DNA from 4 places in the Pelagibaculum spongiae genome. Region 1 is predicted to be linked to each of the others. Evidence: predicted binding sites of a transcription regulator. Region 1 holds the regulator's gene; each other region holds the start of a gene.
The links. Region 1 encodes FliA, which starts transcription of late flagellar genes. Its sites were predicted from a motif close to CTAAAGTTNNNNNNNNNNCNGCCGATA; they were not measured.
Positions count from the first base shown of each region.

Region 2: the regulator FliA is predicted to act here: its motif matches at 829-855, upstream of DC094_RS10430 (flagellar protein MotY).
Region 3: the regulator FliA is predicted to act here: its motif matches at 1,060-1,086, upstream of fliD (flagellar filament capping protein FliD).
Region 4: the regulator FliA is predicted to act here: its motif matches at 1,261-1,287, upstream of fliS (flagellar export chaperone FliS).

Region 1 is NZ_QDDL01000007.1:53,296-55,503, forward strand. It holds gene DC094_RS15575 (protein phosphatase CheZ) at 1-241, opposite strand, end outside; gene DC094_RS15580 (chemotaxis response regulator CheY) at 256-639, opposite strand; gene DC094_RS15585 (RNA polymerase sigma factor FliA) at 691-1,416, opposite strand; gene DC094_RS15590 (MinD/ParA family protein) at 1,430-2,208, opposite strand, start outside.
Region 2 is NZ_QDDL01000003.1:327,460-329,667, reverse strand. It holds gene pyrC (dihydroorotase) at 1-744, opposite strand, end outside; gene DC094_RS10430 (flagellar protein MotY) at 865-1,758, shown strand; gene DC094_RS10425 (argininosuccinate synthase) at 1,884-2,208, shown strand, end outside.
Region 3 is NZ_QDDL01000001.1:935,751-937,958, forward strand. It holds gene fliD (flagellar filament capping protein FliD) at 1-1,025, opposite strand, end outside; gene DC094_RS04025 (class II aldolase/adducin family protein) at 1,294-1,995, shown strand; gene DC094_RS04030 (chemotaxis protein) at 2,114-2,208, shown strand, end outside.
Region 4 is NZ_QDDL01000001.1:1,203,946-1,206,153, forward strand. It holds gene DC094_RS05210 (LysR family transcriptional regulator) at 1-367, opposite strand, end outside; gene DC094_RS05215 (GDSL-type esterase/lipase family protein) at 471-1,220, shown strand; gene fliS (flagellar export chaperone FliS) at 1,321-1,767, shown strand; gene DC094_RS05225 (hypothetical protein) at 1,768-2,031, shown strand.

The DNA.
Region 1 (2,208 bases):
CCAAGGCGGCAATATGATCATCAACCCGGATATTATTTATCGCTTCATGCAAATCACGGGTTAATTTACCCAGCTCCTGAAATAAGTCGCTGGAACGCATTTCGCTTAATTCATCTAAAATGGAGCGCGCTTCATCTAACTTGCCACTTTCCATTAAATCGACCAACTGTTTAGCTTGGTCTAGCCTGTCGGTATCAATAGGCTGGCTCTGGCTAGCGCTAACATTGTTATCGGCACTCATTATTTTGCTAGCTCCTAAGCCTTAGCCCCATCAACACGCTGGAAAATCTTATCGATTTTTTCTTTCAATGTGACAGCGGTAAAAGGTTTAACGACATAGCCGTTAACGCCTGCTTGGGCAGCCATAATGATTTGTTCGCGTTTTGCCTCAGCCGTTACCATTAATACCGGTATATGCTTCAGTCTTTCGTCAGCACGAACTTCCTTTAACAGATCGATACCCTGCATTCCCGGCATATTCCAATCGGTTACCAGAAATTCAATACGGCCTGTTTGCAAAATCGGTAATGCAGTTAAGCCATCATCAGCTTCTTCAATTTTTGTAAAACCAAGATCCCGCAATAGGTTCTTGATGATTCGTCTCATGGTAGAAAAGTCATCTACCACCAGGATGTTCATGTTTTTGTCCAAGACAACCTCCAAAACGGCCGCAGCATCATTTGCAGCCGCCTAACTCCAATCCTGCATCCGTGCTCTGAGTCGCACGACCGCCTGAGAATGTATCTGGCTAACCCGTGACTCACTTACGCCGAGAACCTGACCAATTTCCTTAAGGTTCAGTTCATCGGTGTAATAAAGCGACAACACCAAAGCTTCGCGCTCTGGTAATCGGGAAATTGCTTTTGCCAAATCCCTACGAAAGTTTTCGTCCGTTACGCCGAAATCTGGAGCTACAGTTTCATTTGCCTCGACAAACGGCGCATCCCCGAACTCACTCAGTAGATCGATTGACACCAGCCGACCTGAATCACTGTGCTTAAGCATTTTGTGATACTCATCCAATGAAACATTCATCTGCTTAGCGACATCAACATCCCGAGCTTCAGCGCTGGTTCTTGCCTCAACTTGAGCAATTGCCTGGCTTATATCACGGCCATAACGGTGAACTGAGCGAGGTGCCCAGTCATTGCGGCGCAATTCATCGAGCATTGCCCCGCGAATTCTTATGCCGGCATAGGTTTCAAAGCTGGCCCCTTTACCTGCATCATAATTTTTTGACGCTTCAAGAACGCCAATCATTCCAGCTTGAATCAGGTCATCTAATTGAACTGAATCAGGAAGACGGGCAATTAAATGGTGAGCGATTCTCTTTACCAACCCTGCGCAGCTAATCACTAATGAATCGGCACTGGCAGTGTTTAAGCTATTCGCCGCGTATGCTGCAGCTCCGTTCATAGCGCCTCCTCAGTTATTGATTTCCAGCCAAAAGCTGCTCGAGGAAGAATTCCATATGGCCACTGGCACCGGTCGGTATTGGCCAGTTATCAACCTGCTTAGCTAATTGACCAAAGGCACGAGCAATTTGGCTAGAAGGGTAAGCATCAACCACTGCCTTTTGCTTTCTCACCGCCTGACGCACCTGCATATCAAATGGCACACCACCCATGTACTGAAGTCCAACATCCAGGAAACGATCGGTAACACGCGATAATTTGACAAATAATTCTTGCCCCTGACGCGGGGTCTGAATCATATTGGCGAGAATTCTGAAATGGTCGATACCATGGTCACGCTCTAGCAATTTCATCAATGCGTAAGCATCGGTTATCGATGTCGGCTCATCACACACCACCATCACCACATGCTGACAAGCCCGCAAAAAATTGACTACGGTGTCAGAAATGCCAGCGGCGGTATCAACAATTAAAACATCGGTATCAATGGCTAATTCACTAAAGCCACGAATTAAACCTGCGTGCTCTGAATTAGAAAGCTGAGTCATATGTTGTGTGCCGGAAGATGCCGGAACAATTTTTATGCCGCCAGGGCCATCCAATAAAATATCTCTTAATTCCGCTTCACCGGAAAAAACATGAGATAAATTGGCCTTGGCATGTAAACCCAATAATACATCGACATTCGCCAAGCCAAGGTCGGCATCCATCAGCATGACCCGTCGGCCCATTTTCGCCAGACTGACCGCTAAATTAACCGAAACGTTGGTTTTACCCACGCCGCCTTTGCCGC
Region 2 (2,208 bases), on a different contig from region 1:
GGTACCAAGAAAGAAACTTGAATCGCCGCTAATTGCAGCTTTAACCAATGCCTGGCGATGGGTCTCCCGTTTCAGAACTGGCAAGCAGTAATGATGTGGGCGAATGCCACCAGCCAATAAATGATTGCGATTTAATAACAAATGGTGGGCGGTAATGGTAGCGGCAACATTGTTAGATGACTGACTGACAAATTCTGCCGCCTGAGCGGTGGTGATATGTTCCAGTACCAGCTTTAAATTGCTGTGGCGCTGGGTCAGTGGCACCAAATGTCGCTCAATAAATACTTTTTCCCGATCAAAAATATCAATCTCTGGCTCGGTGACTTCACCGTGAACCAGCAGCGGCATATCTACTTCGGCCATCGCGGCAAGTACATCGTCAACCTGTGACAAATCAGTTACGCCAGCATCAGAATTAGTGGTAGCGCCAGCCGGGTAAAGTTTCACCGCATGCACTAAACCACTTTGCTTGGCCTTAATGATTTCATCAGGCGAAGTGTTGTTGGTTAAATATAACGTCATCAGCGGTTGGAACTGACTGCCTTGGGGCAGCGCTTGCATAATGCGTTGATGATACGCCAAAGCATGTTCGGTGGTGGTGACCGGTGGTTTGAGATTGGGCATGATAATCGCCCGGGCAAACTGGCTAGCGGCGTCATTAGCCGTATCAGATAGCATTTCGCCATCCCGCAGATGAATATGCCAGTCATCAGGACGGGTCATTTTAATGCTTGTTGTCGACATGTTTCTGTACTGGTTGGCGGGCGGTGGCTCATTTTAGCCGAGATTCTAACGAATGAGCAGGGCTAAACGAAATTGATTTTTATAGTAAAGATTTTTTAGTCGCTGCCGATAGTTAGTGTGATGAAAAATAATGTCCACATTCGGTCACTACTTTCCAGCATGTTGATAACGATGATGGTGCCAGCGGTTGCTGAAGCTACCATTCGCAGCTACGAAGCGCCGTTAAACAACTCTCGCTGGGAAATGACGGTCAGCACGCCTTTAGAGTGCAGACTGAGTCATCCGGTGCCCGGTTATGGTGTGGCAAATTTTTATCGGCAGTCGGGCAATGGCCCTGAAGGCTTTTATATGAAAACCTTTGATAAGCCAGACCAATTACCAACGGTGACGGTGCGCAGTATGCCGCCGCCATGGATGCATGGCGCGTCAGGAAAAGTACTGGCTCAGCTGGCAATGGCGCCGGGAACGATGCCGATTAATCTGAATGCTGACCAGAGTTATCGAGTGATCTCTGAACTGCGCCGCGGATTGTTTCCAACTTTCAGTTTTAAAGATCCCATTTCAGCGCAGCAAAAATATCAGGTGGCACTGTCGACGGTGGGTTTTCGCCAAGGTTGGCGTGACTGGCAAAGTTGCGTCACTTCATTGCTGCCTTATCGCTTCCCGCAAGTGAGTGATTCGGTGATTCGCTTTGCTTATGACAGCACTCGCCTAAATGAATCATCCAAAGACCGTTTGGAGCAGGTGCGCCAATATTTAGAAGTTGACCCGAGCGTGGTGGTGCGAATAGAAGCGCACACCGATGCAATTGGTGTGAAGCGTTATAACTGGGCCTTGTCACGAAAGCGTGCCCAGCGAGTGCAAAATTTCCTGGCACGCAATGGCTTAGATGCTAAGCGATTTGTGATTAAAAACTACGGCTATGACCGGCCGATTGCCAATAACCTTACTGAGAAAGGTCGCTCTGAGAACCGTCGGGTTTATGTGCGGCTGAAACGTAAAAAAAATTACTAATCTTTCCTGCTTGATATCCCTTGTCCGCTTTTTGCATGCTAGGATAACTCCCGAAAATATCAGGCCGCTAAGGGTGTCGGTCTGATGGCTGCTAATCGCCAATTTTAATCATAATGGGGATAGAAATGTCAGAAGTAAAAAAAGTGGTTCTAGCCTACTCAGGTGGCCTAGATACTTCTGTAATTGCCAAGTGGTTGCAGGATCAATATCAGTGTGAAGTAGTCACTTTTACTGCCGACATCGGCCAGGGTGAAGAAGTTGAACCAGCCCGTGCCAAAGCGCATGCTCTGGGTATCAAGGAAGTTTTCATTGAAGACCTCCGCGAAGAATTCGCCCGTGATTTTGTATTCCCCATGTTCCGAGCGAATGCGGTTTATGAAGGTGAATACCTGTTAGGCACTTCGATTGCCCGTCCTTTAATTGCCAAGCGACTGGTAGAAATCGCTGAAG
Region 3 (2,208 bases), on a different contig from region 1:
TCTTCGATAGTAGATTGGTCGGTCATCTTAGCTCGTACTTGATTTTGCAATGAACGAATTGACGCATCACCGGTAAATGCCCCTCGCTGATCTTCATCCTTGCTGGCTTTAGTTAAATTATTGGTCATATTCATAAAATCATTATATTTAGTGACCAGATTTTCTAATTCTTTTTTTATTGATGATGTATCGGCAGTTAAATCGACACGGATTTTAGTTCCGACATCGGCATTTTTAAGATCGAGCGTCACACCAGGAATAGCGCCTGCAACAGTATTGCTCTGTGAAGTCACCGCTATGCCATCAACTACCAACTGAGCAGAACCCGCTGCTTTAGTGGTTTGCATTACTGTCGTTGCCGGGTCGGTATAAGCAAATTGAGATAAACCTAACGCATCCGCTGAATTACCATCACCATCGGCAACATCAATTTTAAAAGCATTTTGCGAGCCGGTTTTATCACCATTCATCACCAACCGATAACCGCTACCATCATTGACAATCGATGCCTTAACACCAGCCTCGCTTTTATTAATGGCATCTCTTATTCCTTCCAGAGAGTCGTTATTCTGATCAATCGTAATGGTGACTGGGTCGCTGGCACTTGAATTAAACGTACCGTCGGCATTCCAGCTGCCCATAGATATCGTCAAGGTTCCGGCACCCACCGATGTATCTCGGGATGGCGAGGTTGCACTGGCTAAAGTTTGATTACTGGCTAACGATTGAATTTCAACTTGATGATTACCAGTGGCAGTACCGAACGAACCGGCAGAAACGGTTAAAGCGTTGGTATTACTGCTTTTAGCGCTGATGACATTCCAACTGCTCGGCCTGGAGAGTCTCTCCATCGCATCTTCCAGCTCTGACAGACTCGACTTCATATTGCCTAATGCTGAAATTTGCGACTGATAAATCGCTTCTTTTCTGTTAATTTTTGCCAGCGTAGGGTCACGTTCCAGCGCAACTAATTGTTTAACTGTTCCGTTAACATCAAATCCTGACAAACCTGTTGATGCAAGCACCCTTAAACCCCCTGCAGTGAGACCTTCACTTATTTAACGGCAACTCACCGGCAAACTTGAATATTTTAAAAAGAAAAACTGTATTACTATACATTTCTATTCGATATGCAGGTTTTAAGCCATTGAACGCAACAAGTTGAATCTGCAGCGCTTTGTTATAGATGAATTTGATTGTTTTGAAAATGCTTCAAGTTAGTGACAAAATTCCGACAATAATGCTTTCTACGACTCCTGTTCGATGACTTACTTTGACCAAGGAATTAAATTAATGAGCCAGCCTCCAACCAATCAAAAAGAAGATGTGTTAGAAGGCGTGATTCGATTCCAGCTTTCCTGGAATAAAAATCCATTGGCCGATGATATCTGCCTTGAAACATTGGAACTTGTTCGCAGCGACATGCTGCGCCAGCAATTAATTGGCCAATCGGCTGAGCGTTATCAGGGCTATGGTTTTGGCAATATCAGCCAACGATCTGAGCAAGGTTTTATTATTTCTGGAACTCAAACCGGGCATTTAACCCAACTAGCAAGACAAGGGTGGTGTGAAGTCACTGACTGCGACCCTATGACCGGGAAAGTCTCGGCAACTGGCCCGGTCAAACCCAGTTCTGAAGCGATGAGCCATGCGATTTATTATCAGCTGGACCCTGCAATTAATGCCGTTATTCATGTGCATAGCCCAGCAATGTTTAATGCGGCCTCTCAATTAAATCTTTTGGCAACCGCAGCGGATATTGAATACGGCACCACCGAAATGGTGACCGCGTTACAGCAATTATTTTTATCTTGCCGGCCGCTTATCGCTAATGAAAAAGACAACTCGCCTAATGAGAAAGGTAATCAACCATTGCTACCACATCTGGCAGTAATGTCTGGCCATGAAGATGGAATAATCTGCTGTGGCAGTTCTCTGCAGCAAGCGTCGCAAAAACTAACCGACATTTTAACGCTGGCCAATGCATTAACTTAATCGAGCTATTCGATTCTGGCCGATGCTTTAATTAATCTGAGCCACTTCACAAAAAATATCGCTAATCCTGCATCAGATCAGCTGTTAGAGAGAATGGGATTGAGCGGTAAACTGATCAATGACAACATCTGCCACGTTTAGACTTAACTTATCGGCAGCCCTGCCGATATTCCGTTCGATTATCCGTTTACGGCAAGATTTCATTATGTCTAG
Region 4 (2,208 bases), on a different contig from region 1:
TCTCGTAATCGGGGTACTGCTGATAAAAATCCACCAGTAATGGCCCAAGAACCTGCGATGCAAAAGCCGGTGTAGTAGATAGTACTAGCCGCTTTTTGCTATCGGTGACATGCTCTATAACGCGGTAAATTTCTGAGAAAGCTTGCCGCAGTACTGGAGCAATCTGCACACCTTCAGCAGACAAAACAACGCCTTTGTTGCTACGAATAAAAAGGGAAATTCCTAGCTGTTTTTCCAAGCTACGAATCTGATGTGAAACAGCAGTGGGGGTTACTGCCAGTTTTTCAGCAGCAATTTTAAAACTTCCAGAAGATGCGGCCACTTCAAAAGCTTGTAACGCATGAAGTGATGGCAAGCGCTTACTCATACTTTCTCCAGAAAAAACTCATCCTGCAGTATTTTTTTTCATTTGATGCCATGGAACTGATCCTAAATAATCTAATTTATCAAAATATAAAACAAGCTGAAAAATGAAATACATTGTTACCTTATTGTTATTGTTGTGCTCTCTCCAACTTCAGGCAATAGAACCTCAAAAGCCTACAATACTCGCTTTTGGTGATTCTAATACTTGGGGTTGGAAATCTGTTGCCGAAAGCGAAGGCTCAAATGGGAAATTTGCAGATCATGAGCGTTGGACTGGCGTAATGGAACAAGCACTCGGTGGAAATTACAAAGTTGTTGTCAGTGGTTTGGTTGGCCGCACTACCGATTTAGACGGTCGCAATGTGGGCGCTATCTCTGCGGAATCATTTAATGGCGCAGGCGCGTTACCCATGGCAATTGCAAGACACAACCCGCTAGCACTGGTCGTTATTATGCTTGGCACAAATGATCTACAAAGTGGCTATAACAAAACACCGCGGGAAATCGCCCGATCAGCTTTTTCTTTGGCAAGAACAGTTAAAGGAATGAATAACGCACTTTATAGCCACTACCCTGCCCCGCAGGTGTTGCTTATTACGCCAGCACCACTGGGAGACACTTCTAAAACACCACTGAAAAGTCTTTTTCAGTCAGGTGAAGCACCATCAAAACAATTGTCTGCTGCATTCACGGCAGAATCTTTAGCTGATGAAAACCAAGATATTTGGTTAATGGATGCAGGAAAAATCACAACGACTGATGGTGCCGATGGTATTCATCTATCTCAGAAAAATCACAAACTTTTGGGGATGGCTATAGCAAAGTATATCAAGAGCAAATCTACAGCCCTCTAATTTAGAACCTGGTTATCTTCGGTAAATTATTCGACTCAGGCTAAAGAATTTATAGCTTGGGTCGATATAAAAACATCAGCGAGTTAACTGGATGTTTCAAATGTACTCTGCCAATCGCCAAGCCGCGAATGCCTATTCCAACACACGTAGAAACAGTGCAGCTTGTGCCGATCCGCACCAGCTGATTGTCATGCTTTATGATGGCGCAATCGCTCGCATTGCTGCTGCTAAAGGTGCTATCCAACGTAAAGATATTCCGTTGAAAGGCCAAATGATCGGCAAAGCCATTACCATTGTCGAAGGTTTGCGTGGTTGCCTAGATCATGAAAAAGGCGGTGAGATTTCCGACAATCTATCTAATTTATATGACTATATGGAACGTCGACTGCTGCAAGCCAATATGGATAGCAGCTTAGAAATGCTCGATGAAGTAGTCGATCTGATTAATGATATTCGCGGCGCTTGGGTTGAAATTGGTCCACAAGTGAAGCAAGTTAGCGGCCAAGCAACCGTTAACAGCCAAGGCGGCTTTCAGGTCACTGGATAAATGAATAATTTGCAGCAAATGGCGAATGAGTTAATCGCCATGGCACAAGCTAACCAATGGGATGAGATTCAGCCTAAGTTGGATCTATTTCAACAGCAATTGACCGAACAAGATGGTCAGTTGGATTCTGAACAGATATCTCACTTGCTTGCGATTACCGAGCGCTTAACTAGCCTCGGATTGAAGAACAAAGCAGAGATTGCAAAAAAGCTTGCCAGATTAAAGCGAGGAAAAAAGGCGACCAGCGCATACAAATCAACTTAATAACCACATTATCAACAAAGTGCTTGATCAAATTTTTGAATCGTTTATTTTTGAAATAGATTTTTGTAGCACGTCAGGCCAAAGTTTTTTCTGACCTTAAAAGCTGACAATGTATTCTTTTGTTATAGAATTTTTCTATATGCCTGCGGCTTAATCAGAAAAAAGCTTATTCAAAAT